2 regions of the Azospirillum sp. 11R-A genome follow, and region 1 is predicted to be linked to the other one. Evidence: predicted binding sites of a transcription regulator. Region 1 holds the regulator's gene; the other holds the start of a gene.
What was found. Region 1 encodes LexA, which represses DNA repair genes until DNA is damaged. Its sites were predicted from a motif close to ATGTTCTANTTTGGTTC; they were not measured.
Positions count from the first base shown of each region.

Region 2: a site for LexA is predicted at 1,717-1,733, ahead of VH569_RS22465 (S24 family peptidase). Genes of this name have one in related genera too.

Region 1 is NZ_JBCEBL010000010.1:3,056-17,901, forward strand. Features, by position in the region: gene VH569_RS15290 (ComEC/Rec2 family competence protein) at 1-1,725, shown strand, start outside; gene lexA (transcriptional repressor LexA) at 1,799-2,524, opposite strand; gene glp (gephyrin-like molybdotransferase Glp) at 2,736-3,965, opposite strand; gene moaC (cyclic pyranopterin monophosphate synthase MoaC) at 3,970-4,461, opposite strand; gene VH569_RS15310 (GNAT family N-acetyltransferase) at 4,458-4,967, opposite strand; gene trpC (indole-3-glycerol phosphate synthase TrpC) at 4,972-5,775, opposite strand; gene trpD (anthranilate phosphoribosyltransferase) at 5,775-6,809, opposite strand; gene VH569_RS15325 (anthranilate synthase component II) at 6,806-7,414, opposite strand; gene VH569_RS15330 (STY0301 family protein) at 7,561-8,016, opposite strand; gene VH569_RS15335 (divergent polysaccharide deacetylase family protein) at 8,142-9,290, shown strand; gene VH569_RS15340 (heavy-metal-associated domain-containing protein) at 9,316-9,534, shown strand; gene VH569_RS15345 (FmdB family zinc ribbon protein) at 9,626-9,856, shown strand; gene VH569_RS15350 (alpha/beta hydrolase) at 9,869-10,708, opposite strand; gene VH569_RS15355 (cupin domain-containing protein) at 10,891-11,352, shown strand; gene cobU (bifunctional adenosylcobinamide kinase/adenosylcobinamide-phosphate guanylyltransferase) at 11,364-11,888, shown strand; gene cobO (cob(I)yrinic acid a,c-diamide adenosyltransferase) at 11,885-12,508, shown strand; gene VH569_RS15370 (cobyric acid synthase) at 12,546-13,991, shown strand; gene ispH (4-hydroxy-3-methylbut-2-enyl diphosphate reductase) at 14,023-14,846, opposite strand, start outside.
Region 2 is NZ_JBCEBL010000018.1:73,459-88,304, reverse strand. Features, by position in the region: gene VH569_RS22480 (portal protein) at 1-870, opposite strand, end outside; gene VH569_RS22475 (hypothetical protein) at 849-1,247, opposite strand; gene VH569_RS22470 (hypothetical protein) at 1,244-1,648, opposite strand; gene VH569_RS22465 (S24 family peptidase) at 1,811-2,443, shown strand; gene VH569_RS22460 (hypothetical protein) at 2,551-2,826, shown strand; gene VH569_RS22455 (branched-chain amino acid aminotransferase) at 2,916-3,764, opposite strand; gene VH569_RS22450 (hypothetical protein) at 3,991-4,200, shown strand; gene VH569_RS22445 (succinate dehydrogenase iron-sulfur subunit) at 4,267-5,043, opposite strand; gene sdhA (succinate dehydrogenase flavoprotein subunit) at 5,070-6,854, opposite strand; gene sdhD (succinate dehydrogenase, hydrophobic membrane anchor protein) at 6,860-7,255, opposite strand; gene sdhC (succinate dehydrogenase, cytochrome b556 subunit) at 7,267-7,656, opposite strand; gene VH569_RS22425 (hypothetical protein) at 7,933-8,196, opposite strand; gene rlmN (23S rRNA (adenine(2503)-C(2))-methyltransferase RlmN) at 8,465-9,634, opposite strand; gene VH569_RS22415 (invasion associated locus B family protein) at 9,713-10,279, opposite strand; gene VH569_RS22410 (response regulator) at 10,512-10,886, shown strand; gene VH569_RS22405 (HD domain-containing phosphohydrolase) at 10,952-12,628, shown strand; gene VH569_RS22400 (DUF1272 domain-containing protein) at 12,762-13,010, shown strand; gene VH569_RS22395 (glutathione S-transferase family protein) at 13,236-13,871, shown strand; gene VH569_RS22390 (M20 aminoacylase family protein) at 13,953-14,846, shown strand, end outside.

The DNA.
Region 1 (14,846 bases):
ATCACCCTGCGGGAGGTGACCGTCAGCAAGCTGGCGCCGGAACGGACGCCGGCCGCCGTGCGCGTCCGCCTGTCTGACCGCTTCCCGGCACCGGCGCCCGGATCGGTGGTGCGGCTGCGGGCGACGCTGCTGCCGCCCCAGGCGCCGGCCGAACCCGGCGCCTTCGACTTCCAGCGGCGTGCGTGGTTCATGGGGCTGGGCGGCACGGGCTTCGCCACCGGTGCGCCGGAACTGGTCGAGGCGCCGCCGGTGACGGGGTGGAGCACGGTTGCCATCGCCTTCGAGAAGGCGCGCGGCGCGATTGCCGAGCGGGTGGCGGTTGCCATCGGCGATCCGGTGGAGGCAAGCGTCACCACGGCGCTGCTGAACGGCGAGGAGTTCGGCATCCCGGAAGCGACGATGGACGACTTCCGCAACAGCGGGCTGGCGCATCTGCTGTCGATCTCCGGCCTGCATGTCGGCATCGCCGCCGGCATTCTGTTCTATGTCGTGCGGGCGTTGCTGGCGGCGGTGCCCTACATCGCGTTGCGGTGGCCGATCAAGAAGATCGCGGCGCTGTTCGGCATCCTGTCGGCGCTCGCCTACACGCTGCTGGTCGGGGCGCCGCTGCCGACGGTGCGGTCGGTGCTGATGACCGGCATGGTGATGGGGGCGATCATGCTCGACCGCCACCCGTTGAGCATGCGGCTGGTCGCCTTCGCCGGGCTGGTCACCATGGCCATGGACCCGGAGGGCATGTTGGGGCCGAGCTTCCAGATGTCCTTCGCCGCGGTGGTGGCGCTGATCGCCGCGTTCGAGAAGGGCAGCGTCAGGCTGGCGGAGTGGCGGCGCGATGCCGGATGGATCGTGCGCGGGTTGTTCTATGTCGGCGGGATTCTGCTGACCAGCGTGGTGGCGACGCTGGCGACCTTGCCCTTTTCGCTCTTTCATTTTCAGCAGATCGCCTTCTATGGCGTGCTGTCGAACCTGATCGCCATTCCTATCACGTCCTTCTGGGTCATGCCGTGGAGCCTGATCGCCTACGCGCTGCTGCCCTTCGGACTGGAGGCACCGGCGCTGATCGCCATGAACTGGGGCGACCGGGCGGTGATCTGGACGGCGGAGTTCTTCGGTCGTCTCCCCTGGGCCTCGCTGACCGTGCCGGCGATGCCGGCGGAAGGGTTCGCGCTGCTGGTGATGGGGGGGATCTGGCTCTGCCTCTGGACGCGGTGGTGGCGTTGGCTGGGGATGCTGCCGGTCCTGGCGGGGCTGGCCTCGCCCATGCTGGCGGTGCGGCCGGATGTGCTGGTGGCCGGCGACGGGACAGTGATGGCGGTCAGGCTGCCGGATGGACGGCTCAGCGCGTCGGTCAAGGGCGGCGGGCGGATGACCGAAACCTGGAGGGAGCGCGATGGCGAGCGGTCGGTGGCCGATCCCTGGCCGGCCGACGGGGGATGGAGCGGGGGAGGGCGGTCGCTGGACTGCGATGCGCTTGGCTGCCTGTACCGGGTGCGTGGAAAGACGGTGGCCCTGCCGCGGCTGCCGGATGCGCTGGACGAGGACTGCGGGGCGGCCGATGCGGTGGTGACGGCGGAGGTGGCGCGGCGTTGCCGGGCGGACTTGGTGGTGGACCGCTGGACCCTGCGCCATGAAGGCGCGCATGCGCTGACGGTGACCGCCGAGCGGGTGACGGTGGAGACGGTGCGCGGGCTACGGGGAGATCGGCCCTGGACCGGAGGACAGTGAGAGGAGCTTGGACCTCGCCGATCCCATCCGCCGCGGGGACGGAGGAGGGGATCGGCGGTCGGGCAGGAAAAGCTCAGTACTTGCGCACGAGACCGACCAGCTTGCCCTGCACGCGGACGCGGTCGGCGCCGAAGATACGGGTCTCATAGGCGGCGTTGGCGGGTTCCAGCGCGATGGTGTTGCCCTTGCGGCGCAGGCGCTTCAGCGTCACTTCGCCCTCGTCCACCAGGGCGACGACAATCGTGCCGTTCTCCGCCGCATCGCAGCGCTGGATGACGATGGTGTCGTGGTCGAGAATGCCGGCCTCGATCATCGAGTCGCCGGAAACCTCCAGGGCGTAATGGTCGCCACCGGTCAGCATCGAGGCGGGAACGTCGACGAAGGCGCTGTTGTCGCGCAAGGCCTCGATCGGCGTACCGGCGGCGATCCGGCCATAGAGCGGGAGCTGCACCGTCTCGTTCGCGGCGGCCGGGGTCGGGGCGGGGGGAGCGGTATCGCGGCCGGCGAAGGCGAAATCGCCCTTGATGACGTTGGGTTGAAACTTCGGCTTGGAAGCCACGGTCCGGTTGCGGGAGGCATCGAGACCCTCGGGAAGGCGCAGCACCTCCAGCGCACGGGCCCGGTGGGGCAGGCGGCGGATGAACCCGCGTTCCTCGAGTCCGGTGATCAGGCGATGGATACCCGACTTGGACTTCAGGCCCAGGGCGTCCTTCATCTCGTCGAACGACGGCGAGACACCGCCCTGGCCAAGCCGTTCGTGGATGAACAGCAGCAATTCGTGCTGCTTGCGCGTGAGCATGGATGCCTCCCGGCTTCGGCCAGACTGAAGATGGAACAAAAACTAAACGTTGCTCCATGTTCTAGTTTGGTTCCTGCTGCGCGTCAAGCCCCCCATCGGCTTCTTTTAGAACTTGTGTGGAACATTTGGAACGCGGTGAAACAGTTTTCCGGGTGGTGTTCACCTGTTCCAGTCTTCGTCCAAGCGCCATGTCCTGGCGCTCTGTTCAAGTCTAAATGCTGAGTGCCCCATCCGTCAAAGGAAGCACGGTCACCATGGCGCCGGCCGGCTCCGGGTCGGCATGGGGCGGGCGGGGGATCAGGCAATCGGCCTGGGCGTACAGGGTGGTGATGGCGCTGTCCTGCCGGGCGAAGGGCGTGACGGTCAGGATACCGTCCGGGCCGGCGGCGAGCGTGGCGCGTAGATATTCCTCGCGCCGGTCGTTGGCCCTCAGCGCGCCGGTCAGGCGGGCGCGCAGTGGTAGGCGGTCGTCCTCCGGCGGCAGTCCCTGCAGCACGCGCAGGATCGGGCGGAGGAACAGGAGCGCGGTGACGCCGGTGGACACCGGGTTGCCGGGCAGGCCGAGCAACGGCACCGAACCGGCACGGCCGAACATCAGCGCCTTGCCCGGACGCATCGCCACCGTCTGCACCTCCAGCGCCACGCCGCGTTCGGCCAGCACATCGCGGACGAAATCGTAATCGCCATGCGCCGCCCCGCCGGTGGTGACCAGCAGGTCGCAGCCGGCAGCCCCCTTCGCCAGGGCCGCCACACTTTCCGGCGTGTCCCTGGCGACGCCCAGATTGTGGGCGAGCCCGCCCTGGGCGGTCACCAGGGCGCAGAGGCCGAGCGCATTGGTGCTGACGATCTGGCTCGGTCCCAGCGGGTCGCCGGGCAGGGCGATCTCGTCGCCGGTGGCGAGGACGGCGATGCGCGGCCGGCGATGGACCGACAGCCACGGCACATTGCCGCCGGCGGCCAGCGCGATGTCGCGCGCGGTCAGGCGCCGGCCCTTCGGCAGAAGCTCCTGACCGGCCGTGAAGTCGAAGCCGGCCTCGCGGACGAAGCGGCCGGCGGCCACGGCGCGGCCGATCCGCACGGTGGCGTCGTCGGCACTGCAATCCTCCTGCATCACCACGGCGTCGGCACCGTCGGGCAGGGGGGCGCCGGTGAAGATGCGCACCGCCTCGCCCCGGCCGACCCTGCCGGTGAAGGCATGGCCGGCGGCGGATTCGCCGATGCGGCGCAGCGGGACGGGGGCCTCGGCGGTCGCGGCGGCGATGTCGGCGGCACGCACGGCCCAGCCATCCATGGCGGCGGCGTGGAAAGGCGGCTGGGTCAGCCGGGCGACCACCGGTTCGGCCAGCACACGGCCGAGAGCGTCGGGCAGGGCGACCGTCTCCGCCGGGAGGGCGGCGAAGGCCGACAGGATGCGGGCACGCGCCTCGGCGACGGAGATCATGGCGTCAGGCTCCGGTGGAGGCGGACGCGCCCCACTCGCCGCTCTTGCCGCCGGCCTTGTGCAGCAGGCGCACGTCGGTGACGGTCATGCCGCGGTCCACCGCCTTGCACATGTCGTAGACGGTCAGTGCTGCGACGGTGACGGCGGTCAAGGCCTCCATCTCCACGCCGGTCTGGCCCTTCAGCTTGCAGGTCGCCGTCACGTCCACCGCGTTGCGGGCAGGGTCGCAGGACAGGTCGACCTTGACCGAGGTCAGCATCAGCGGGTGGCACAGCGGGATCAGGTCGGGCGTGCGTTTGGCCCCCATGATGCCGGCCAGCCTGGCGACCGACAGCACGTCGCCCTTCTTCACCCCGCCCTGCATGATGAGCGCCAGCGTTTCCGGCTGCATCAGCACGGTCGCCGCGGCGGTGGCGGTGCGTTCGGTGTCGGCCTTGTCGGAGACGTCGACCATCACCGCCTTACCCTCGGCGTCGAAATGGGTGAAGCCGGTCATCGCACGGTCTCCGTCAAAAGCTTTTCCATGAAGACGCTGACGCCATTGTCTTGGTAGCAGGCATAGGGGCCGCGGTCGGTGAATCCGGCCTTGCGGTAGAGCGCCAGCGCCTCGGGCTGATGGATTCCCGATTCGAGCAGCAGGGCGTTCAAGCCCTCCGCCCGCGCCAGATCTTCCAGCCGGCCGAGCAGACGGTCGCCGATGCGCTGTCCGCGGGCGGCAGGATCGACATACATCCGCTTGATCTCGCCATAGCCGGCCGGATCGACGCGGAGCGCCGCGCAGCCGACCGGAACGCTGTCCTTGCGGGCGACGAGGAAGCGCAGGTCCGGCCCCTCCAGTTCGCCGATGTCGAGCAGGTGGCAGGTGTCCGCCGGATAGAGATCCAGCAGATAGCGGTCGAGCGCCGCCACCAGCGCGATCACGGCATCCTGGCGCGGGCTCTCCGCAGCGATCGACACATCGGCTCTCGCTTCTGCTCCCGTATCGGCCACCGCAACGGTCATCGCATCACACCGGAGCCAGCAGGGCGCGGGTGGCGGCGGCGACGTCGGCCTGCCGCATCAGCGATTCGCCGACCAGGAAGCAGCGCGCCCCGACTTTCGCCATCCGGGCCAGATCGGCCGGGCTGTAGAGCCCGCTTTCCGCCACCAGCATGCGGTCGGCCGGCACATTGGCGGCCAGCTCTTCCGTCGTCGCAATATCGACCGCCAAGGTCTTGAGATTGCGGTTGTTGACACCGAGCAGCGGGGTCCTCAGCAGCAGGGCGCGGTCCAGTTCGGCGCGGTCATGCACCTCGACCAGCACGTCCAGGCCCTGGGCGATGGCGGCGTCCTCGATCTCCGCCGCCTGGGCATCGGACAGCGATGCCATGATGATCAGAATACAGTCGGCACCCAGCGCGCGGGCTTCAGCGATCTGATAAGGATCGACCATGAAGTCCTTGCGCAGGACCGGCAAATCCACCGCAGCGCGGGCGGCCACCAGATACTCGTCCTTGCCCTGGAAATAGGGCTCGTCGGTCAGCACCGACAGGCAGGTCGCTCCGCCCTCGCGGTAGGCACGGGCCAGGGCCGGCGGGTCGAAATCGGGACGGATCAAGCCCTTGGACGGGCTCGCCTTCTTGATCTCGGCGATCAGGCCGTAGCGCCCGGCCTCGACCGCGGCGCTCAGCGCCCGGATGAAGCCGCGCGGCGGGTTGCTCTCGTTGGCAGCCCTGGCGGCGGCCTCCACCTCCGACAAGGGACGGGCGGCCTTGCGGGAGGCCACCAGGGCGCGCTTGTCGTCGTTGATGCGGGTCAGAACGTCGCTCATCAGGCCGTTGCCTCGTTGGTGATGGCGACCAGCCGGCGCAGGCGGTCGCGGGCGCCGCCGCTGTCGATGGCGTCGGCGGCCATGGCGACACCGTCCTTCAGCGTCGCGGCCTTGCCGGCCACCAGCAGGGCGGCGGCGGCGTTCAGAAGCACGATGTCGCGGTAGGGGCTGCGCACCCCGTCGAACAGGGCGTGGATCGCCTCGGCGTTAACCTGGGCGTCGCCGCCCTTCAACTCCTCGATCCGGGCGCGGGCCAAGCCGGCATCCTCCGGCGTCACCTCGAACACCGTCACCTCGCCGTCCTTCAACTGGGCGACGGTGGTGGGGCCGGTGGTGGTGATCTCGTCCAGCCCGTCGGAGCCGTGGACAACCCAGGCGGCCTCGGAGCCCAGCCGTTTCAGCACCTGGGCCAGCGGCTCCACCCACTGCTTGGAGAAGACGCCGAGCACCTGCCGTCTGGCGGTCGCCGGGTTGGCGAGCGGGCCCAGCAGGTTGAAGACGGTGCGGGTGCCGAGCTCGACGCGGGTGGGGCCGACGTTGCGCATGGCGAGGTGGTGGCGCGGCGCCATCAGGAAGGCGATGCCGGCATCCCACAGCGCCCTGCGGACCAGCGCGAAGTCGCAGTCGAGGTTGACGCCCAGCGAGCCGAGCACGTCGGCGGCACCGGACTTCGACGAGATGGCGCGGTTGCCGTGCTTGGCGACCGGCACGCCGCAGGACGACACCACCAGCGCCGCGGCGGTGGAGATGTTGTAGGTGCCGGCGCCGTCGCCGCCGGTGCCGCAGGTGTCGATGGTGCCGGGAGGCGCTTCGACCGGGATCGCCTTGGCGCGCATGACGCGGGCGGCGCCGGTGATTTCGTCCACCGTCTCGCCGCGGACGCGCAGCGCCATCAGGAAGCCGCCCATCTGCGACGGGGTGGCGTTGCCGGACATGATGATGTCGAAGGCGAAGCCGGCCTCGGCCTCGGTCAGGGCGGCGCCGGTGGCGACCTTGCCCAGGATGGCCTTCATGTCGGACAGATCGCCGCTCATGCCGCGGTCTCCAGGCCCACGCTTTCCGGGCGGGGGCGGGTCAAATCCAGGAAGTTCTGCAGGATCTGGTGGCCGTGCTCGCTCTCGATGCTCTCGGGGTGGAACTGCACGCCGTGGATCGGCAGCTCGCGGTGGGCCAGCGCCATGATCAGTCCGTCGGCGGTCTCGCCGGTCACCTCCAGGCAGGCCGGCAGCGTGTCGCGCTCGACGATCAGCGAGTGGTAGCGGGTGGCGCGGAACGGGCTGGGCAGGCCGGCGAGCACGCCGCGGCCCTCGTGCCGGATGTTGTCGACCTTGCCGTGCATGGGGACCGGCGCGCGGATCACCCGGCCGCCGAAGGCCTGCCCGATGGACTGGTGGCCGAGGCAGACGCCCATCAGCGGCAGGCGGGCCTTGGCGGCGGCGCCGATCAGGGGCAGGCAGATGCCGGCGCGGTCGGGATCGCAGGGGCCGGGCGACAGGACGATGCCGTCGGGGCGCAGCGCCATCGCCTCGTCAACCGTCAGGGCGTCGTTGCGGCGGACCTGCACGTCGGCGCCAAGCTCGCCCAGGTAATGGACGAGGTTGTAGGTAAAGCTGTCGTAATTATCGATGAGCAGCAGCATGCGCCTTCCGCCTTCCACCTTTGCCCGGCCACCTTCGCCCGGGTCGTCCGGGCCGTTCCGGCCCTGTTCCAACGATGGACACCCTAGCGGCTGAAAGGGCGGATTTCCAGCCTCCGCGCAGAACTTCGTCCTAGGGCCTCGCGTCCTCACCGGCAGTCGAGCTGCGGCGGCGTCTTCGGCTCGTCCAGGACGTCGCCGCGGATGTCGATTTCCAGCGTCAGCGTGCAGCGGCGGGTCTGGCGCGGCAGGTCGGCGGCCAGCGTCGCCTCGGTGCCGCGATACCGGCAGAGCACGAAGAGCTTGCCCCTCTGCGCGGCGTCGAACTCCCAGAGCTGGACCAGACGGCGCGCGTGCCTGGTCTCGCTGTCGGGCGCCAGGGTGGTGCGCGAGCTGCTGGCCATCTGCTGGCTGCGGTCGCCTTCGATCAGGGTGATGCCGATGAAGCTGTGGCTGTCGCGGCCCGGATAGGGCGCCCAGCCGCCCGGCGCTTCCGGCTGGGCGGTCACGCCGATGGTCGGCGGGCATTGCGGGCCGCCGGCGGCCAGTGCCGGTGAGGCGACGGCGGCCAGCAGCAGCGGGACGGTGACAAGGAACGGGCGCATCGGGCGGTCTCCGGGGACTGGTCGGGCCGTTGAAATGACGGCGCCGTTGCGGCGGCCGTCTTGTGTCGTTTGAGCAATTGCGGTCGCTGCGGCAGGGTGCCACTGTGCGCCGCCCCGGTCGCAGGATGGACATCGTCACCATGGCCCGCAAGGCGCCTTCGAAAGCCCGCAAGGTTCCGCTTCCCCCCTTTCTGTCGAATCCCTTCGTCCTGGCTCTGGCGGCGGTCGCTGCGGTGTTCGCGGTGGCGATGGGCGTCGCGACGCTGACCGGCGGCCGGTCCGGCGGCGAGCAAGCCCGGCAGGCCCCTGTTCAGCAGAGCCCGGCCCAGCAGGCCCCGCCCCAGCAGGCGGCTGTGCCGCCGTCGCCCCCCTCGCTGCCGGCGGCGAAGGCGGAGGCTCCGGCGCCTGCCCAGCATGCGGCGGATGGCCCGGAGCATGCGGTGCCGGAAAAGCCGGCCCAGGCGGAAACGCGTCCGCCCGCGACCACCGTGGCGATGCTGCCGCCGCCGGTTCCCCCGGCCCAGCCCCCGGTGCAGGCACCCTCGGGCAATGCGGCATTGTGGCGCAGGAATGCGCTGCCGGCCGAGGTTCCGCAGGGCAGGCCGATCATCGCCATCGTCATCGACGACATGGGGCTGGACCGCAAGCGCTCGTCCCGGATGGCCGGGCTGCACGGTCCGCTGACGCTGTCCTGGCTGCCCTATGCCCGCGACCTGTCGGCCCAGTCGAAGGCGGCCCGCGCCAACGGGCATGAGCTGATGCTGCACATGCCGATGGAGCCCAGCGTGAAGGCCGATCCCGGTCCGAACGCGCTGCTGGTCTCGCTGGACAAGGGCGAGATCGTGAAGCGGTTCCGCGCGGCGCTGGACAGCTTCGACGGCTATGTCGGGGTGAACAACCATATGGGCAGCCGATTCACCGCCGACCGCGCGGCGCTGGCGCCGGTGCTGACGGAACTGCACCGGCGCGGACTGCTGTGGCTGGACAGCCGGACGACCCCCAACAGCGCCGGACTCGGGCTGGCGCAGGAGCTGAAGATGCCCTGGGTCGGCCGCGACGTGTTCCTCGACAATGTGGAAACGGTGGCGGCGGTGAAGGCCCAGCTGACCAAGACCGAACAGGTGGCGAAGCGCCAGGGCTACGCCGTCGCCATCGGCCACCCGCACGATGCGACAATCGAGGCTCTGGCATCCTGGTTGCCGGATGTGCAAAAGCGTGGCTTCGTTCTTGTCCCGGTCAGCGCGGTGGTGCGGACGCACCATGCCGGCGGCTGACCCGATCCAAAGGAAGCCCGTGGCGATGCCAGTAACGATGACCGATGCGTACAAGGTGGATGGGATGACCTGCAGCGGCTGCGCCCGCTCCGTTTCGAACGCGATCACCAAGGCGGCCCCCAATGCCGCGGTGACCGTCGATCTCGCCACCGGCACCGTCGTGGTCGCCGGCGGCATCCCGGCCGAACTGGTGCAGCAGGCGGTCGAGGCGGCCGGATTCGATTTCGGCGGAGCGGCGGCCTGACGAACCGCTGTTGCGGCGCAACAAAACCGTTTTCTTGTTGTGGGTATTGCGGCATGCTCGGGACCGATGCGATCCGTTCCGCGAGGGTGCGATGCCGCTCTATTCCTACCGCTGCCAGTCCTGCGGCCAGGGGTTCGAGACCCTGGTCCGTTCCGGTGAGACGCCTGCCTGCCCGTCCTGCGGCGGTGCCGACCTGACCCGCCAGCTGTCGAACGTGGCGCCGGAGGGCAAGTCCGGCGCCATCCTCCAGTCCGCCCGTCGGCAGGCCTCCAGGGAGGGGCATTTCAGCAACTATTCGCGGTCGGAACGGCCGAAGGCCTAGGGGCGGGCAGGGTCAGACGGCGGAGCCGGACGGGGCGGCTTCGGCCATCAAGGTCGTGGCGATCCAGTTCTCCAGACGCTCGGCCGCCGCCTGCCAGTCCTGTTCCAGCATCATCGCATGGCCCATGCCCGGCATGAACACCGGCTGGGTGCCCAGCGTCATCGCGGTGGCGACGATCTCAGCGCGCGGGAACAGCAGGTCCTCCTCGGCCCCCATCACCAGCACCGGCATGTCGCGCGGCGGCAGAACGGGGAAGGGGATCCAGCCGCCGATGTCGAGCAGGACGCGGCGCGACTCCTCCTGCAGGAAGCTCTCGTACTTGGCCGCTTCGGCGTGCGGCATCTTGTCGGAGAACATGGCGCGGCGGATGGCGTCGGGGTTGATCGCGGTCTCGCCGAAGGTCATCAGCATCGACATCTGCTGGAACACGTAGGGCGAGCGCCAGGCCAGCCCCATGGTGGAGGTCAGCAGGCCGTAGGGCGGCGCTGACGCCATCAGCACGCCGGCCGGAAAGCGGCGCTTCGCCAGCGCGCGCTGCACCACCATGCCCCCCATCGAATGACCGATCAGCACCGGGGGAGCGGACAGGCGGCCCGCCGCCTCCAGCACGTCGTCGACATAGTCGGCGATGCCGAAATCATGCAGCCGGTCGCGCCCTTCGCTGTTGCCGTGGCCGCGGAGCGAGACGGCATGCGCCTCCCATCCCCGTTCGGCGAACCAGGGCAGGAACTTGGCGTCCCAGATCCAGGCGCCGCTGAAGGCGCCATGGACGAACAGGAGCGGCGGCATCTTGGCGGTGCCGGCGGGAGGTGTTTTGGCGGGATGGCGGCTGATGATTTCCAGGCGGGACATCGGATCGCAGGTTGTTGTTTTGCACTGCAATAAGCATGGTGGGCGAAGTGGCGCCTGTCCAGACACGGTCCCGGCAACCCTGCTTTGTAAGGGCCTGCTCCATAAGGGGACTTGGCAGCGTTTGACGCCGCCGGTGCGGTTTGCGACAGTCCGGACCCGCAACACAGAACCGGAGAGCGCCCGTGCCGAATCCACCGGTCCTCGATCCCGCGACGCTGACCGCCGAAACCGGCGCCACCGACTATCCGCAGCCTTTCCGGTCGCAGGTCACCGGCCGGCACCGGGTGGTGCTGGGCGATCAGCTGGGCTTGAGCAATTTCGGCGTCAACCTGACCCGGCTCGCGCCCGGCGCCTCCTCCGCCCTGCGTCACTGGCACAGCTGCCAGGACGAGTTCGTCTATGTGGTGGAGGGCGAGCTGACGCTGGTGACCGACGCGGGCGAGACGCTGCTCACCCCCGGCATGTGCGCCGGCTTTCCGCATGGCGTCGCCGACGGCCACCGGCTGATCAACCGCAGCGACCGTCCGGCCAGCTATCTGGAGGTCGGCGACCGCAGCGCTGGCGACGAGATCGACTATTCCGACGAGGACATGGTCTGGCGCGACGGCGCCTATCGTCGCCGCGACGGAAGCGCCTGGGAATGATGGCCGGGAGGATGACTGCCGACGTCACTCTGGTGTTGGGCGGCGCCCGCTCGGGCAAGAGCCGCTATGCCGAGGGGCTGTTGACGGCGCTGGGCGGGCCGCGGGTCTACATCGCCACCTCGCAGGTGTGGGACGCCGAGATGGCCGAGCGGGTGGCGAAGCACCGCGACGACCGCGGCCCGGACTGGACGACCATCGAGGAGCCGCGCGACCTGACCGGGGTGCTGCGCCGGCAGGCTGCCGAGGGCACCGGCGTCCTGGTCGATTGCCTGACGCTGTGGCTGACCAACCTGATGATGGCCGAGGCCGACATCGCGGCGGAAACCGCGGCGCTGGTGGAACTACTGCCGACGCTGCCCGGCCGGGTGGTGCTCGTTTCCAATGAGGTCGGGCTCGGCATCGTGCCCGATAACGCGCTGGCACGCCGCTTCCGCGACCATGCCGGCCGCCTGCACCAATCCATCGCGGCCGTGGCGCCGCGCGTCGTGCTGACCGTCGCCGGTCTGCCGATGTTCGTGAAGGGAACCTCCATATGACCGCCGAGATGGCCGATACGGACGAGCTGAACCGCCGTCATGCCGAGAAGATGAAGCGGCGCAAGGCGTTGCAGGAGCGGGCACTCGCCTCCAAGACGGTGGAGAAGGGCCTGCTGATGGTCCACACCGGCAAGGGTAAGGGCAAGTCGACCGCCGCCTTCGGCCTGATGATGCGCGCTGTTGGCCACGGCATGCGGGTCGGCATGGTGCAGTTCGTCAAGGGCGCCTGGTCCACCGGCGAGACGGTGGCGCTGGAGCGCTTCGAGGATCTGGTCGATTTCCACACGATGGGCGAGGGCTTCACCTGGGACACCCAGGACCGCGCCCGCGACATTGCCGCCGCCGAGGCCGCCTGGGCCAAGGCCAAGGAGCTGATGGCCGATCCGCGCTATCGCCTGATCGTGCTGGACGAGCTGAACATCGTGCTGCGCATGGACTATCTGCCGCTGGACGAGGTGCTGGCGACGCTGGCCGCCCGCCGGCCGGACCTGCATGTCTGCATCACCGGCCGTAACGCCAAGCCGGAACTGATCGCCGCCGCCGACCTCGTCACCGAGATGACGCTGGTCAAGCACCCGTTCGAGGTCGGGGTGAAGGCCCAGGCCGGCATCGAGTTCTGACGCCATGCCGTCACAGCCGATACGATCCCGGGCGATCATGTTGCAGGGCACCGGCTCGGACGTCGGCAAGTCGCTGCTGGTGGCCGGGCTGTGCCGGGCGCTGGTGCGGCGCGGGCTGAGCGTCCGGCCGTTCAAGCCGCAGAACATGTCCAACAACGCCGCGGTCACGGCGGATGGCGGCGAGATCGGCCGTGCCCAGGCGCTACAGGCGCGGGCCTGCGGCGTGGCGCCCAGCGTCCATATGAACCCGGTGCTGCTGAAGCCGCAGTCGGACATCGGCAGTCAGGTGGTTGTGCGCGGCGTGGTGGTCGGCACCGCGCGGGCCGCCGACTATCAGGCACGCAAGCGCGACCTGCTCGGCACCGTTCTCGACAGTTTCGAGCGGCTGCGGGGCGAGGCCGACATCGTTGTCGTGGAGGGGGCAGGCAGTCCGGCGGAGGTCAACCTGCGGGCCGGCGACATCGCCAACATGGGCTTCGCCACCGCGGCCGACGTGCCGGTGATGCTGGTCGGCGACATCGACCGCGGCGGCGTGATCGCCAGTCTGGTCGGCACCCACGCACTTCTGCCGAAATCTGAGCAGGAGCGGATCAAAGGCTTTCTGATCAATAAGTTCCGCGGCGATGTTCGCCTGTTCGATGAAGGGCTGCGGATCATCGAGAGCCACACCGGATGGCGCGGATTCGGTGTGGTGCCCTGGCTCAGGGAGGCGGCGATCCTGCCGGCCGAGGATGCGGTGGCGCTCGACCGGCCGCGGGAGGCCGGCGACGGGGCGCTGCGCATCGCGGTGCCGATGCTGTCGCGGATCGCCAACTTCGACGATTTCGATCCGCTGGCGCAGGAGCCCGGCGTCGCCCTGACCATGGTGCGTCCGGGCCAGCCGTTGCCGGGCGATTGCGATCTGGTGATCCTGCCCGGCACCAAGGCGACCATTGCCGACCTCGCCTTCCTGCGGGCACAGGGCTGGGACATCGACCTGATGGCCCATTGGCGGCGCGGCGGCCGGGTGCTGGGCATCTGCGGCGGTTACCAGATGCTGGGCCGGCGCATCGCCGATCCCGACGGCATCGAAGGCCCGCCCGGCGAGGCGGCCGGGCTGGGGCTGCTGGATGTCGAGACGGTGTTGAAAGGGCCGAAGGTGCTGGAGGAAGCCCACGGGACCGAGCGGCGCACCGGTGCTGCGGTGGCCGGCTACGAGATGCATATGGGCCGCACCGAGGGAGCCGACCGGGCGCGGCCGATGCTGGAGCTTACCGGCGGCGGAACCGATGGGGCGGAGTCAGCGGACGGGCGGGTGGCGGGATGCTACCTGCACGGCCTGTTCACCGCCGACGGCTTCCGGTCGGCCTATCTGCGCCGGTTGGGAGGCGCCGGGTCGGACCTCGGCTATGGCGTCGCGGTCGAGCGGGCGCTGGATGCGGTCGCGGACCGGCTGGAGAGCGTCGTCGACGTGAACGGACTGTTGGCGGTGGCGCAGGGGTGAGGGCAGGGGTGAAGGAGGGGGCGACGCCCCCTCAGACCGCCTCCTGCTCCACCGATAACGCGCGCGGCAGCTTGAAGACGATGTTCTCGGTCGCGGTGCGCAGCTCCTCCACCGTCACGTCGAAGCGGCTGCGGGCGGCCTCGATGACCTCCTCCACCAGCACCTCCGGGGCGGACGCGCCGGCGGTGATGCCCAGGCGGGCGACGCCGGCCAGGGCGCTCCAGTCGATGTCGGCGGCGCGCTGGACCAGTTGGGCGGCTGGGCAGCCATGGGTCTTCGCCACCTCGACCAGACGCTTGGAATTGGATGAGTTCGGCGCGCCCAGCACCAGCAGCGCCTCCACCTTCGGCGCGATGGCCTTCACCGCCGCCTGACGGTTGGTGGTGGCGTAGCAGATGTCCTCTTTCTTCGGCCCGGCGATGGCGGGGAAACGGGCCTGGAGCGCGGCCAGGATCTCCGTCGTCTCGTCGACCGACAGGGTGGTCTGGGTGGCGTAGGCGAGGTTTTCCGGGTCGCTCACCTCCAGAATCGCGACATCGGCCACCGTCTCCACCAGCACCACGGCGCCCGCGGGCAGCTGGCCCATGGTGCCGATGACCTCGGGATGGCCGGCATGGCCGATCAGAACGATCTGCTTGCCGTCCTCGTGATGGCGTTCGGCCTCGCGGTGGACCTTGCTGACCAGCGGGCAGGTGGCGTCGAGATAGAACAGCCCGCGCGCCTCGGCCGCCTGCGGCACCGATTTCGGCACGCCATGGGCGGAGAACACCACCGGGCGGCCGTCCGGCACCTCGGTCAGTTCATCGACGAAGACGGCGCCCTTGGCCTCCAGGCTTTCGACCACGAAGCGGTTGT
Region 2 (14,846 bases), on a different contig from region 1:
GGTCTTGATGTCGGGCAGCGCCTTCATCACCGGTGACCGGCCATAGGTTTCGCCGGGCGCCTTGAGCCAGCGGAAATTGACGAAGGGCGATTGGGCGAAGCGCCCCTGCGCCAGCCAGGACGGCTCGGCCAGCCCGCTGTCCAGCACCACGCCCCAGCGATAGGCCGTACCGTCGGGCAGCACCGCCTCGACCAGGGGGAAACGGCTGTCGGGATCCCCGGCCGCCTGCTTCCGCACCTCGTCCGCCAGGTCGGCACCGGGAAAGCGCTGGAGGATCTGGGCCAGCGTCGCCTCGCTGCGGCGGAACGTGGCGTCGAGCCGTCCGTCCGGCCCCTCCTCCAGAACCGCCTCGGCCAGCGGCACGGCGGTGAAGCGCAGGCTGGACGGGGCGCCGGGGGCGGCCTCCTCCATCAAGAGGCTGGCGGTGCCGACGGCGACGAGGTCGAGGAAGGACTGATGAATCTCCACCGCGAAGTTGGAGCGGTCGAAATGCGCCTGGACGATGCCGGCGGCACGGTCGAGCAGCGGAGCGACACGGTCGCGCTCCGCTCCGGTCAGGGTGGGACCGGGCTGGAAGCCGAACCAGCGCGACCAGGGCGGCGTCAGTTCCGACAGCAGGCTGGCGGCCAGCTGTTCCACCGCATCGGGGGCGGTGCCGTCGAACAGCCGGTCGACCCGGCGTTCGCCCGGCGTGCCGCCGCCGCGGAAGGGCCGCCCGTTGGGCAGCGCATGGTCGTAGCATTCCTGCCAATGGCTTTCCCACACGCCGCGCCGGTCGCGGGCGACGCGGTAGCGGTCCAGCAGGGCTTCCGGTTCCGACAGGTCACCCTTCCGCCGGGCGGGCGGTTTCACGGCTGCGGATGCGGGCATGCGCGGTCTCCTCCAGTCAGATGGCGGTGCAGTTGCCAGGGGGTCAGCACCCGGCGGGCGCGCAGGCCGATCAGGCGCTTGACCGCCTCGACGCAGGTGAAGGGCCCCCAGGGAGCGGTGCCGGCCGGGCGGCGCAGCGGGGCGGCGTCAACCGTCAGCCCCTGGGCGCGGTACCAGCCCGGCAGGTCGAAGTCGGCGGGCAGGTCCAGCACCGCGATGTCGGTGAAGCCGGCCAGCGGATCGACCGCCACCCAGCGCCGACCGTCGGTCAGCAGGGCCAGACAGTGGCGGAAGCCCGGCTTCAGCAACCGCAGCCACCACAGAGGTGAATCGCCCCGATAGATGATCCAGGCCGCGGTCCAGGGGGTGGCGCTCATCGCGCAATGCCTTTTTTGCGCAGCGCCGGGGCGATCACGGTAAACGCCTCCTGCCACAGCGAATGGGCCCGCTGTTCGCGGAAGCGGTCCGGTTCCGGCGCGCTCTGGCGGCGGCCGTAATGGACCAGCACATGCAGGTGGTCGCGCACCAGCTTGCGCGCCCGGTACAGGCGGTCGATCACCTGAAGAAGGTCCTGCGGCTCGCAGGGTCGCGCGACCTGCCCGCAGCCGGCGATGACCCGCGCCCCGGCCGCCTTGGCGTCATGCGCCTGTACTGCCCAGAACCACGCCTCCTCCGCGTCGGCAAAGGGTTCGCCCTCGACGCTGTAGGGTTCCGGCTTCAGCGGAACGGTCCGGGAAACGCTGGTTGCTGGCAAAGCGGGGGCGGCCGGACGCAGCATGCTGGTCTCCTTGCGGCTTCGGATTTTTTGAAAAGGAAGGCGCCGGACCTGCTTCGCGGCCGCGCCTTCTGTTTGCGTTATGTTCCGCCCACTGCCCGCGGTCAATGGTTTTATGAAAAAGTTCCTAGGGACGCTGTCGCCGCTTTATGAGATTATCGTCCCATGCTGAAACATACGGACATCTGGCGGGCCATCGACCGCCTCGCGGCACAGCACGGGCTCTCCGCCTCCGGGCTGGCGCGGCGCGCCGGACTGGACCCGACCACCTTCAACAAGAGCAAGCGCACCACCAACGACGGCAAGCTGCGCTGGCCGTCGACGGAAAGCATCTCCAAGGTGCTGGACGCCACCGGCGCTTCCTTGTCGGAATTCGTGTCGCTGGTCGGCGACGGCGCCGGCACCACCCCGCTGCAACGGGTTCCGGTGATCGGCTATGCCCAGGCCGGGTCGGCCGGCTATTTCGACGATGCCGGCTTCCCCGCCGGCAGCGGCTGGGACGAGCTGCTGTTTCCCAGCCTGGGCGACCCGCATGCCTATGCGCTGGAGATCTCCGGCGACAGCATGGAGCCGGTCTATCGCGACGGCGACACCATCATCGTCTCGCCTGCCGCGCAGATCCGCCGCAACGACCGCGTCGTCGTCCGCACCAAGGGCGGCGAGGTGATGGCCAAGCAGCTGATCCGCGAGACGGCGACCAAGATCGAACTGCTGTCGATCAACCGGGCCCACCCCGACCGCAGCATCCCGCTGTCGGACGTCGCCTGGATGGCGCGGATCATCTGGGCAAGCCAGTGACCGTGGGGGCAAACGCCTCCACGGTCACCGTCCAGTCCTAGGAAATTTTCCCTTTACTGTGCATCCCGACAGGCGGTACCGTCCATTCCATGGACCGTGCCGCCCACTTGGACAGCCTTCACCGCACCCATGACGCCAAGCCGCCGAAGCAGGAGCTTCGCTCCGCTCTGCTTGGCGGCCCAAGCCGCGCCAACGCGATCAAACGCGCTGCAACGCTCCGCCTGCACAGCACGCTCGCGGCGGAAGTACGGCTTGCCACCGCCCGGCGTCGCGGCGCACTGACCGCCGCAAGCTGCCGGACCGACGCATGGCTGGCCCGGCTGGCCGCCACGCTGACCCATCACCGCCGGGCGGCGGTGGCGCTGCTCGATCGGATCGCGTAAAAATCGGACTCGATTTGAAGCGTGAATCCGATCGCCAAACATAAAGTTATAGCGTCGTGCGTTTCACATTAAACGCACGACGCTATAGATCAGCGGAACGCATATTCCCAATAGAGCGCCCGTGCCCGCTGGAACAGCGGTCCCGCCGCAAGGCTGCGGTCCTCCACCTTGATCACCGGTACGCATTTGGCGTGGTTGCCGGTGGAGAAGACCTCTTCTGCCTCCAGAACGTCCTGCGGGGTCAGGGTGCATTCCTCCACCGTCACGCCGTCGTTGCGCAGCAAGCCGATGACGCGCTGGCGGGTGATGCCGTTCAGGAAACAGCCGTTCGGCACCGGCGTCCTCACGACGCCATTCTTAGCGATGAAGATGTTGGAGGTGGCGAACTCCGCCACATTGCCGATGACGTCCAGCATGATGGCGTTCTGGAAGCCGCGCTTGCGCGCTTCTGTCAGCGCCAGCCCGGCATTGGGGTAGAGACAGGCGGCCTTGGCCTCGGTCGGGGCCATGGTCGGGATCGGCCGGCGGCGGGTGGATATGCAGGCGGCGAAACCGGTCGGCTGCGGCAGCGGGTCCTCGTAGATCGACAGGACAAAGCGCGTGCTCTCCGGCGCCGGGGCGACGAAGCCGTCGTCGGCGTAGAACATCGGACGGATGTACAGTTCGGCGTCCTTGGAGAAACGGCGGATGCCGTCCCAGCACAGCTCTTCGATCTCGCCGGCGGTGACCATCGGCTCCAGCCCCATCACCTGGGCGGACCGGATGGCGCGGGCGCAGTGCAGGTCCAGGTCGGGGGCCACACCCTGGAAGGCGCGCGCGCCGTCGAAGACCGTCGAAGAGAGCCACAGCGTGTGGGACAGCGGTCCGACGATCGGCGGGTTGCCTTCCACCCACTCGCCCTGGATCCAGCTCCACGCCTGGCCTGCCATGCCGCCCATGATTTTGGTCCTTCCCTAGAATGTGTCCGTACGCTGGGCGCCGCCGGCCGGCACCGCCCATTCGTGGTTCGTCGTCGTTGGTGATCTCCCGGAGAGCATACCCCCTCGCCGCCATCGGTCAACCGGTGCGCACGCAATCGTCCCGTGCGATGGAGCGGATTGCGGCTTCGGCCGTTGATAGGGGAGAGCGAGCAACCGCAATCCACCGACGGAGGGAAGTTACCTCATGCCGATCACCGATCCCGGCCTCAGCGCCGCCCCGCCCAACGTCTCCTCCGGCCCATTCCCCGGCCCGCACGAGGACATTCCCGGCGTCGATCTGCCGGGCACCGACAACCCCGACCTGCCCAATCCCGGCGGCCCCGGCACCACCGACAGCCCGGCTCCCGGCAACGACCTTCCGCCGTCGCGCCCGACCGACCCGGATTTCGTCTAAGCACCAAAAACGAAAAAGGCGCCCCCGAAGGGGCGCCTTTTCCATGTCGCAAACGCTTATCAGCGATCAGCGGCGCGCAACCATCAGCTTCTTGATCTCGGCGATGGCCTTGGCGGGGTTCAGACCCTTCGGGCACGCCTTGGTGCAGTTCATGATGGTGTGGCAGCGGTAGAGACGGAACGGATCCTCGAGGTTGTCGAGGCGCTCGCCCGTCATCTCGTCACGGCTGTCGGCGATCCAGCGATAGGCCTGGAGCAGGATCGACGGGCCGAGATACCGGTCGCCGTTCCACCAGTAGCTGGGGCAGGAGGTCGAGCAGCAGAAGCACAGGATGCACTCGTAGAGGCCGTCCAGCTTGGCGCGGTCCTCCGGCGACTGCAGCCGCTCGCGGCTCGGGGCCGGCGACTGCGACTGCAGCCACGGCTTGATCGAGGCGAGCTGGGCGTAGATGTGCTTCAGGTCGGGGACCAGATCCTTCACCACCGGCATGTGCGGCAGCGGGTAGATCTTGACGTCGCCCGGGACCTCGTCAATCGCCTTCAGGCAGGCCAGCGTGTTCGTGCCGTCGATGTTCATCGCGCACGACCCGCAGATGCCCTCGCGGCAGGAGCGCCGGAAGGTCAGCGTGCTGTCGACCTGATTCTTGATGTAGATGATCGCGTCGAGGATCATCGGCCCGAACTTGTCGAGGTCGACCACATAGGAGTCGACGCGCGGGTTCTGGCCGTCGTCCGGGTTCCAGCGGTAGATCTTGAAGGTCTTGGCCCGCTTGGCGCCGCTCGCGACGTTGACGGTCTTGCCGACGCCGACCTTGGAGTTGGCTGGCAGGTTGAATTCAACCATGGCTGATTTCCTTTATCCGGCGGGCCTTAGTACACACGGGCCTTGGGCGGGAAGACCTCGACCTCATCGGTCAGCGTGTACATGTGGACCGGGCGGTAATCGATCTTCGTCTCGCCATTGTCCGCGACCCAGATGACGGTGTGCTTCATCCAGCCTTCGTCGTCGCGGTTCGGATAGTCCTCACGGGCATGGGCGCCGCGGCTTTCCGGACGGTTCTGGGCGGAGTGCAGGGTGGCGACCGCCTGGCCCAGCAAGTTGTCCAGTTCCAGCGCCTCGACCAGATCGGAGTTCCAGACCAGCGAACGGTCGGAGATGGCGATCTCGCCCTTCTTGGCATAGACCGCGTCGATCTTCTTGACGCCCTCGTCCAGGACCTCGCCGGTGCGGAAGACAGCGCAGTTGTTCTGCATCGTCCGCTGCATGTCCAGCCGCAGGTCGGCCGACTTGATCGAGCCCTTGGCGTTGCGGATGCGGTCGAACCGCTCCAGCGCCTTGTCGCAGCTGTCGGGCTTGACCGACGGAGCCTTGCCCGGCTGGACGATCTCGGCGGCGCGGATGGCGGCCGCACGGCCGAACACCACCAGATCGAGCAGCGAGTTGGAGCCCAGGCGGTTGGCGCCGTGCACCGACACGCAGGCGGCCTCGCCGATGGCCATCAGGCCGGGCACCACCTGATCCGGGTTCGAAGCGGTCGGCGACAGCACCTCGCAGTGAACGTTGGTCGGGATGCCGCCCATGTTGTAGTGGACGGTCGGCAGAACCGGGATCGGCTCCTTCGTGACGTCCACGCCGGCGAAGATCTTGGCCGTCTCGGCGATGCCGGGCAGGCGCTGGTGGATGATCTCCGGCGGGAGATGCTCCAGGTGCAGGTGGATGTGGTCCTTGTGCTCACCCACGCCGCGGCCTTCGCGGATCTCGATGGTCATCGACCGGGACACGACGTCGCGCGACGCCAGATCCTTGGCCGACGGGGCATAGCGCTCCATGAAGCGCTCGCCGTTGGAGTTGGTCAGGTATCCGCCCTCGCCGCGCACGCCCTCGGTGATGAGGCAGCCGGAGCCGTAGATGCCGGTCGGGTGGAACTGCACGAACTCCATGTCCTGCAGCGGCAGGCCGGCGCGGAGCACCATGCCGCCACCGTCGCCGGTGCAGGTGTGGGCCGAGGTCGCCGAGAAGTAGGCGCGGCCGTAGCCGCCGGTCGCCAGCACCACCAGCTGGCCGCGGAAGCGGTGCAGCGTGCCGTCGTCCAGGTTCCAGGCCAGCACGCCCTTGCAGACGCCGTCCTCCATGATGAGGTCGAGCGCGAAGTATTCGACGAAGAACTCCGCCTCATGCTTCAGCGACTGCTGGTAGAGGGTGTGCAGGATGGCGTGGCCGGTGCGGTCGGCGGCGGCGCAGGTGCGATAGGCCTGGGTCTTGCCGTACTGCGCGGTCATGCCGCCGAAGGCGCGCTGATAGATCTTGCCCTCCGGCGTACGTGAGAAGGGCACGCCATAGTGCTCCAGCTCGATGATCGCCGGGATGGCCTCGCGGCACATGTACTCGATGGCGTCCTGGTCGCCCAGCCAGTCCGACCCCTTCACGGTGTCGTACATGTGGTAGCGCCAGTCGTCCTCGCCCATGTTGCCGAGAGCGGCCGAGATGCCGCCCTGCGCCGCCACGGTGTGCGAGCGGGTCGGGAACACCTTGGTGATGCAGGCGGTCTTCAGGCCCTTTTCGGCCATGCCGAAGGTCGCGCGCAGACCGGCGCCGCCGGCGCCGACGACGACGACGTCATAGGTGTGGTCGATGATGTTGTAGGCGGTCGCCATGGTCGTCAGGCTCCGATGAAGATCTTCACGACGGCCAGCACGCAGGCCGCCGCCAGGGCGAAGGACAGGAACTTGACGCCGATGATCAGCGCCATCTTCTGCCATTCGGCATGCACGTAGTCCTCGATGACCACCTGGAGCCCGGACTGGGCGTGGTGGAAGGTGACCACGGCGGTGAGGATCATCATCACGGCCGAGAAGGGCGACTTCATCCAGGCAATGAAGGCGGCGTGATCGGCACCCAGATGACGGATGACGCCGAAGACGAACCAGACGGTCAGCGGGACCAGGGCAATCGCGGTCAGACGCTGCGACCACCAATGTTCGGTGCCATGCTTGGCGGAACCCAGACCGCGTGCGACCTGCAACGGCGAGCGGAGGGTCTTGCTATTGGACGCCATGTCTTATCTCCTCACCACACGGCCAGGCCGACGATCCAGGTCAGCACGGTCAGCACTGCCGTCGCGCCGAGGACGACCTTGTTGTTGCGGTCGGCATCGGTCAGCTCGAACGACTTGCCGGCGTCCCAGACCAGATGGCGGATGCCGTTGCACAGGTGGTAGTACAGCGCCGCCGACCAGCCGAACATCAGCAGCAGGCCGAAGAAGGAGCCAATGAAGCCCTGCGCGCGCGCAAACGCTTCCGGACCGGCAGCGGCGGCGACCAGCCACCAGACCAGCAGAAGTGTGCCCACAGCCAGCCCCACGCCCGTGATGCGGTGCGTGATGGACATGACTGCGGTCAACGGGAGTTTGTAGACTTGAAGGTGCGGGGAGAGCGGCCGACCGCTGCCGTTTGCCATTGCGTCGTCCTCTGTTCGCGGCCGGACGCGGCGCAACATGACGATTGCCGCGGCGGCTGGGTGGTGCGTGCCCTTTTGAGACGGCTGTCCCGTCCTATTGGTTGGCGCAATGAATTACGCTCACGCAGCATCCGAGTCAACGGCGGGGGGTGGCCGAAAGTGCTGGTGTGACGATTTTGGCGCAGCGCGGGAAGTGGCTGAAAAGAAACGGCCTTCGGGTCCTGTGGTAATACCAGCCAATGAGGACAGTCCGGGACCGCCGCGCTTGCGCTTGCGCTACTTGTCGAAGCGGCGCACGTTCTCGACCATCATCGAGTACATCTGTGTAATCAATTCCGCGGGACGAAGACGACCGAACGGAATGTTGTCCTTCGCCCACTCGACCAGCCCCGGCGGCGGCTTCACCGGCGCCACCTCGTACCCCGCCTTCTTCAGGGCGGCGGTCACCGCCTTCGCCTGCTTGGCATAATCCTCATTGAAGAAGGACTTGTCGGCATCCTTGATCGCCTTGGCGATGATGTCCTCGATGGGGGCGGGCATGCCGATGCTGGAACCAGATCTGGTTGGCGAAAGTGGCGACACCCTGTCACAGCAGGGCGCCCTCCGCAATTCCCGGGGAGAGGACTTCGGCGAAGGTCTTCGATATGCAGGAAAGATGGATACCCGGGCCGCATTTCAATGTGGACGGACAAACGCCCCCGGTCATTGAAACGTATTCCCGGCCTGATTCCCCGCCGAGGCGGGGAGGCAGGTTTCCGTTGCAGGCGGCCTGCAAAATCCGGATTTGGATTTTCCTGGCAAGCCGCCCTTACGACACCAGCGCCGCGTCCTTCTCCGCGATGACGTTGGCGATGGCGGCGCGTTCGGCGGCGGTCAGGCGCAGGCTGGCGCTCTTCAGCTGCCCGCAGGCGGCCATGATGTCCTCGCCGCGCGGGGTGCGAACCGGGCTGGCATAGCCGGCATTGTTGACGATGTCGCCGAACACCTGGATCGCCTTTGCGGTCGACCGCTCATAGGGAGCGCCCGGCCATTCGTTGAAGGGGATCAGGTTGATCTTGGCCGGAACGCCTTCCAGCAGCTTGACCAGCGCCCGCGCATCGGCCGGCGTGTCGTTGATTCCCTTCAGCATCACATATTCGAAGGTGATGCGGCGGGCGTTCGACAGACCCGGATAGTTCCGGCAGGCGTCCATCAGCTCGCGCAACGGGTATTTGCGGTTGATGGGCATGATGATGTCGCGCAGCTCGTCGGTGACCGCATGCAGGCTGACCGCGAGGTTCACGTTCAGCTCCTGGCCGCAGCGCTCCATCATCGGCACGACGCCGGAGGTCGAGAGCGTGATGCGCCGCTTGGAGATCGAGATGCCGTCGCCGTCCATCACGATCTTCAACGCCTTGGCGACGTTGTCGTAATTGAACAGTGGTTCGCCCATGCCCATCATGACGATGTTGGACAGCATGCGCCCGTCGGGCGGCGCCGGCCATTCGCCCAGCATGTCGCGCGCCAGCATCACCTGGGCCACGATCTCCGCCGCGTCCAGGTTGCGCACCAGACGCTGCGTGCCGGTGTGGCAGAAGCGGCAGGTCAGCGTGCAGCCGACCTGGGAGGAGACGCAGAGCGTGCCGCGGTCCTCTTCGGGGATGTGGACGCTCTCCACCTCCTGCCCGTCGGGCATGCGCAGCAGCCACTTGCGGGTGCCGTCCGCCGACTTCAGATCCTTCACCACCGTCGGCCGCGCCACGATGTAGGCATCGGCCAGCTTTTCCCGCACCGGCTTGGCCAGCGTGGTCATCTCGGCGAAATCGGTGGAGCCGCGGTGGTAGAGCCAGTGCCAGAGCTGGCGTGCCCGGAACTTTTCCAGGCCGATCGACAGCATCTCGGCTTCCAGCTCTTCGCGGGACAGGCCGACAAGGTTCTTGCGTCCGTCGGCATCGGTCGCCGGCAGAACGAAGGCGGAAGCATGATTGGAGGCGCTCATGGCCCCATTACATAGGGCCATGAGCGCGCGGAGTCAAAAGACTCGAAGGCAAAAAGACCAAGTAATCCGCTGCGGCGATCAGCGCTTCACGCCGCAGGCCTCGTTGATGGCGTCATAGGCCTGCCCGACGCCGGACAGGCTGTAAGTGTCGGTCGTCTTGGTGCCACGGCCGGACACGCCCTTCACCACCATCTGCTTGCCGTTGCGCAGCGCCGCGGTCACGGCGCGGTCGGCGTCGGCATCGCGGGCCCAGGCGGTCTCGCCGTCGGTGAACAGCTTGAAGTCCTTGCCGTCGATGCTGACCTCGGCCTCGCTGCCCTTCTTGAACGGATAGCCGACGATGACGCTGACGACGTCCAGGGCCTTTTCCGCCGGGCGGTGGGTGACCAGCGTGTAGATGTCGCCGCGCTTCGCCTTCGGCTCCGACTTCTTGGGCTGGCTGGAGATGTAGCACACCTTCTGGCCCTTCTCCTCGAACAGGAAGGCGTTCCAGTCCTTGAAGGTGCCGAGATGGCGCGGGTCGGCCGCGGCGGCCGGCGCAGCGGTCACGCCAGCGGCCAGAAAGCCGGCGGCGAGGATGGAAGAGACGACAGAACCGGCAAAGACGGCCCCGGCAAATCGGCGGACGGCGTTGGGAAGCAACATCGGTCTTGCGTCTGCTCGTTGTTGGTCCGTGGGGTGCGGGCGGACACTACCCCAAACGGACTGACCATTCCAAGACCGCCGGGCCGGTGCAGGCTCGTTTCTCACAGGCCACCCTGCTCGTCGCGTGACATTTTGACACGCATAAGCACAATGGGGGGTCATAAACTTGCCGCTGGCGTAACCGGGGGTTCACGCTATACCTGCGCCCGGCATGAACGCGACGGGGACTGGCATGGCCAAGCTACTGGTGGTGGACGACGATCCGGTCACGCGCAACCTGATCCGCGCGATCCTGACCCGCGAAGGCCATGACCTGACCCTGTGCGCCAGCGCCCCGGAAGCCATCGGCATCCTTTACGTCCAACAGTTCGACCTCGTCCTCACCGACATCATCATGCCCGACCATGACGGGTTCGAGGTCATCAAGGCCGCACGGACGCTGCGCCCGGAGATGCCGGTCGTCATCCTGTCGGCCATCGACGACAAGGTGCCGGCCGAACTGACCTCCGCCGCCTTCGCCAAGCTGGGCGTGTCGCGGGTGATCTCCAAGCCGGTCAACCCCAGCCTGCTGGCGTCGGAGGTGTTGGCGGCACTTGTCGCCGGTTGAATGAATTAGGCAATGGGATTACTTTGCCGGACGCGCACCGCAGACGCGCAACCGCTGGGAATGCCATGCTCCACGACGATGCACGGCCGGAGATGGCCGGTCCGGTCGCCAAACCACCGTTCAAGGTTCTGGTCGTCGATTCCGATCCGTCGCTGCTGGCCAAGGCACGGTCGGCGGTGGAGGGACTGTCGATCGACGGTGCCGGGGTCGACCTGACCGGCGCCACCTCCGCCGCCGAGGCGCGCGACGCCCTGCAGCGGCATCCCGACACCGCCCTGATCCTGCTGGAGACCGCGCTGGAAGGCCCGAAGGCGGGGCTGGACTTGGTGGCCTATCTGCGGCGCGAACTGGGCAACCAGCGCACCCGCATCCTGGTCTGCACCGACGAGCGGGATGCGGAAACCGGGAGCGCGGACACCGGAAGCGCGGACACCGGAAGCGAGGATGAGGCCATCGCCGCCAACGACGTCGGCGACTGGCGGGTCAAGGCGGAACTGACGCCGCGCGCACTGCGCACCGCCGTCGCCGGCCAGTTGCGCACCTTCGCCAGCCTCCAGGCGCTGGCGGCGGGGCGCAAGGGGCTGGCCCGCATGCTGGTGGCAACCACCGGCCTGCTGGAGATGCGCACGCCCGACGTGCTGTTCCCCAACATCCTGCCGCGCGTCGTCGGACTGCTCGGCATCGGCCACCATGCGCTTCTGTGCATCCAGGGCGACACGCTGCCGCGCGACCGCAAGATCCGCGTGCGCGCCTCCACCGGCCGCTTCGCCAAGTGGAAGGACGTGGAGGTCGCGGAGCTTGGCGAACCGCGGGTGGAGGCGGCGCTGGAGCGGCTGTCGCCCAGCAGCGAGACGATCATCGAGCCGGATTTCTGCGCGCTGCGCCTGCGCGCCAACGGCGGCATCACCGGCATGATCTATGTCGAGGGCCGCAACGACGGCACCGCCCGCGAATGGCAGCTGATGGAGCTGTTCCGCAACAAATGCTCCATCGCCTTCGAGAACGCCCTGCTGATCGAGGAGCTGAACACCTCGCAGAAGGCGACCGTCCTGGCGATGGGTGCGCTGGCCGAATACAAGGACAACGCCGCCACCGGCCATCTTCAGCGCATCGAGAAGCTGGTGGGCTCCATTGCCCGCGAGCTGCACCAGCGCGAGAAGTTCCGGGACGAGCTTGACGCCGACTTCGTCGAGAAGGTCGGGCTGGCGGCCCTGCTTCACGATGTCGGCATGCTGAGCGTGTCGGACGAGACGCTGGGGATGCCGGGCGAGCTGACCGGCATCGACATGCAAATGATCCAGCGCCACACCGAGATCGGCCACCGCATCCTGGCCGAGGCGGCGGTGCCGCTGCGCGGCCGGTCGCTGCTGTCCATCGCGGCGGAGATCGCGCGCTACCACCACGAACGCTACGACGGATCGGGCTATCAGGAGGGTCTGCGCGGCAGCGCCATCCCCATCGGCGCCCGCATCATGGCGGTGGCTGACGTGTTCGACGCGCTGATCACCAGCCGCCAGTACCGCAGCGCCTGGGCGGTGGAGGACGCGATGGCCTGGATCGTCGAACGGTCGGGCCGCGATTTCGACCCCGACGTCGTCGATGCCTTCGTGCATGTCGTCCGCCGCTTCCAGACCGACGACCCCGGCTGGTTCCCGAAGGCGGGGAGCGGCCACGGCATGCTGGGCGGCGCCATCGGCCGCAAGCTGCGCGCCCTGTTCGGCCGCCGGGCGGAGGCGATGTAGCCTCCACTCCCGGAGGGCACGGAAGCGCGTGTCGTTTTGGCAGGATTTGGACGCCCATCGGCAACAGCGCCACTCACCCCGGCGCATGAAGCCCGTTATTCTCCCTGGCACCCCCCGAGCCGGAGACCGTGCCATGCTGGACCTGCGCCCCAACTGCGAATGCTGCGACCGCGACCTGCCGCCCGAGGCGACGGACGCCTATATCTGTTCCTTCGAATGCACCTTCTGCGCCGATTGCCGCGCCCGGCTGCCGGGGGAGCGCTGCCCGAACTGCGGGGGCGAGCTGGTGCGGCGGCCGATCCGCCCGGCGGCGAAGCTGGCGGCCAACCCGCCGTCGGCCACGCGCATCGTGAAGCCGGACGGCTGCGCCCCGCTGTTCTAGAGTCTGTCTGATGCTTATTGAAGCACCAGACAGACTCCAGGCTTTTGGTTTTCCGTGTGATTCACGCTTCAAGCGATTCCGCTTGAAGCGATCACACTCTAGCCCTGACGGATGGAAGGCCCGGATCGGAAGTGCTGTCGCTGGCGTTCGCCGCGCAAATCGGCCAGACTGGCGCCATCGCTCCCGGGGATCCGCCCCCGGACGGAGCGCAGGGACCGTCGCAGCATGCTCACGCTCTACAGCTTTCCCACGCCCAACGGACGCAAGGCCTCCATCCTGCTGGAGGAGTTGGGACTGCCCTACACCGTCCACCGTGTCGATCTGGCCGCCGGCGAGAACAAGCGGCCGGACTTCCTGGCGGTCAGCCCGATCACCAAGATCCCGGCGCTGGCGGAGGAGCTTCCGGGCGGCCGGGTGCGGCGCCTGTTCGGCTCCGGCGCCATCCTGCTGCATTTCGCCGAGCGCACCGGCCGGCTGCTGCCCGAGGATGAGGACGAGCGGGCGGAGGCGATGAGCTGGTTCATGCTGGGCATCAGCGACCTCGGCCCCACCGCCATCGACATGCAGCGCTTCGCCGCCCGCTCCCCCGACCGCATCCCCCATGCCATCGACCTGTACAAGGGCGAGTTGATGCGTTGCTATGCGGCGCTGGAGGAGCGCCTGGGCACGGCGGAGCATCTGGCCGGCGCCTCCTACTCCATCGCCGACATCGCCTGCTTCCCCTTCATCGCCGCTGCGGCGGTGGCGGGCGGCGGACTGCTGGAGCGGTTCCCCAACCTGAAGCGCTGGCACGACACCGTCGCCGCAAGGCCGGCGGTCCAGCGCGGAATGGCGGTTCCCGATTTGGCCGCTTCCGGCTGAGCGTACGATCCTCGACCCTCCGCCTTCCTCGCCCGGTTTTCCCCGAACGCCATCCGGCCGTTCCAACCAGACGTCAGAGACATGCCGATCAACAACCGCATCGCCGCCTTCCAGGACGACATGACCGCGTGGCGGCGCGACATCCACGCCCACCCGGAACTGGGGTTCGAGGAAAAGCGCACCTCCGACATCGTCGCCACGAAGCTGGCGGAGTTCGGCATCGCGGTGCATCGCGGCCTGGGCGGGACCGGCGTGGTCGGCACGCTGACGGGGCTGGGCACCGGCAGCGGCCGGACCATCGGGCTGCGCGCCGACATGGATGCGCTGCCGATGCCGGAGGCCAACGACTTCGACCATGCCTCGCGCCATGCCGGCAAGATGCACGCCTGCGGCCATGACGGGCACACCGCCATGCTGCTGGGTGCCGCCCGCTATCTGGCGGAGACCCGCAACTTCGACGGCACCGTCCACTTCATCTTCCAGCCGGCCGAGGAAGGGCTGGGTGGGGCGAAGCGGATGATCGACGACGGGCTGTTCCAGCAGTTCGACTGCGAGCAGGTCTATGGCCTGCACAATTGGCCGGAACTGCCGGCCGGCCGGATCGCCGTGCACCCCGGCCCGGTGATGGCCGCGGCAAACCAGTTCGAAATCCATGTGACCGGCCACGGCGCCCACGCCGCCATGCCCCATCGCGGCATCGATCCGGTCCTGGTGTCGGCCCACATCGTCACCGCGGCGCAGAGCCTGGTCAGCCGCGGCACCAACCCGGCCGAGAGTGCCGTCGTGTCGATCACGGTGGTGGAGGCCGGGACCGCGGCCAACGTCATCCCCGACAGCGCGCGGATGCGTGGCACCATGCGCACCTTCTCCGAAGAGAACCACAGCCGCATCCAGGAGCAGTTCGGCCGCCTCGTCACCAGCATCGCCGAAGGTCTGGGTGCCACGGCGGAGCTGCGCTTCCGCCCCGGCTATCCC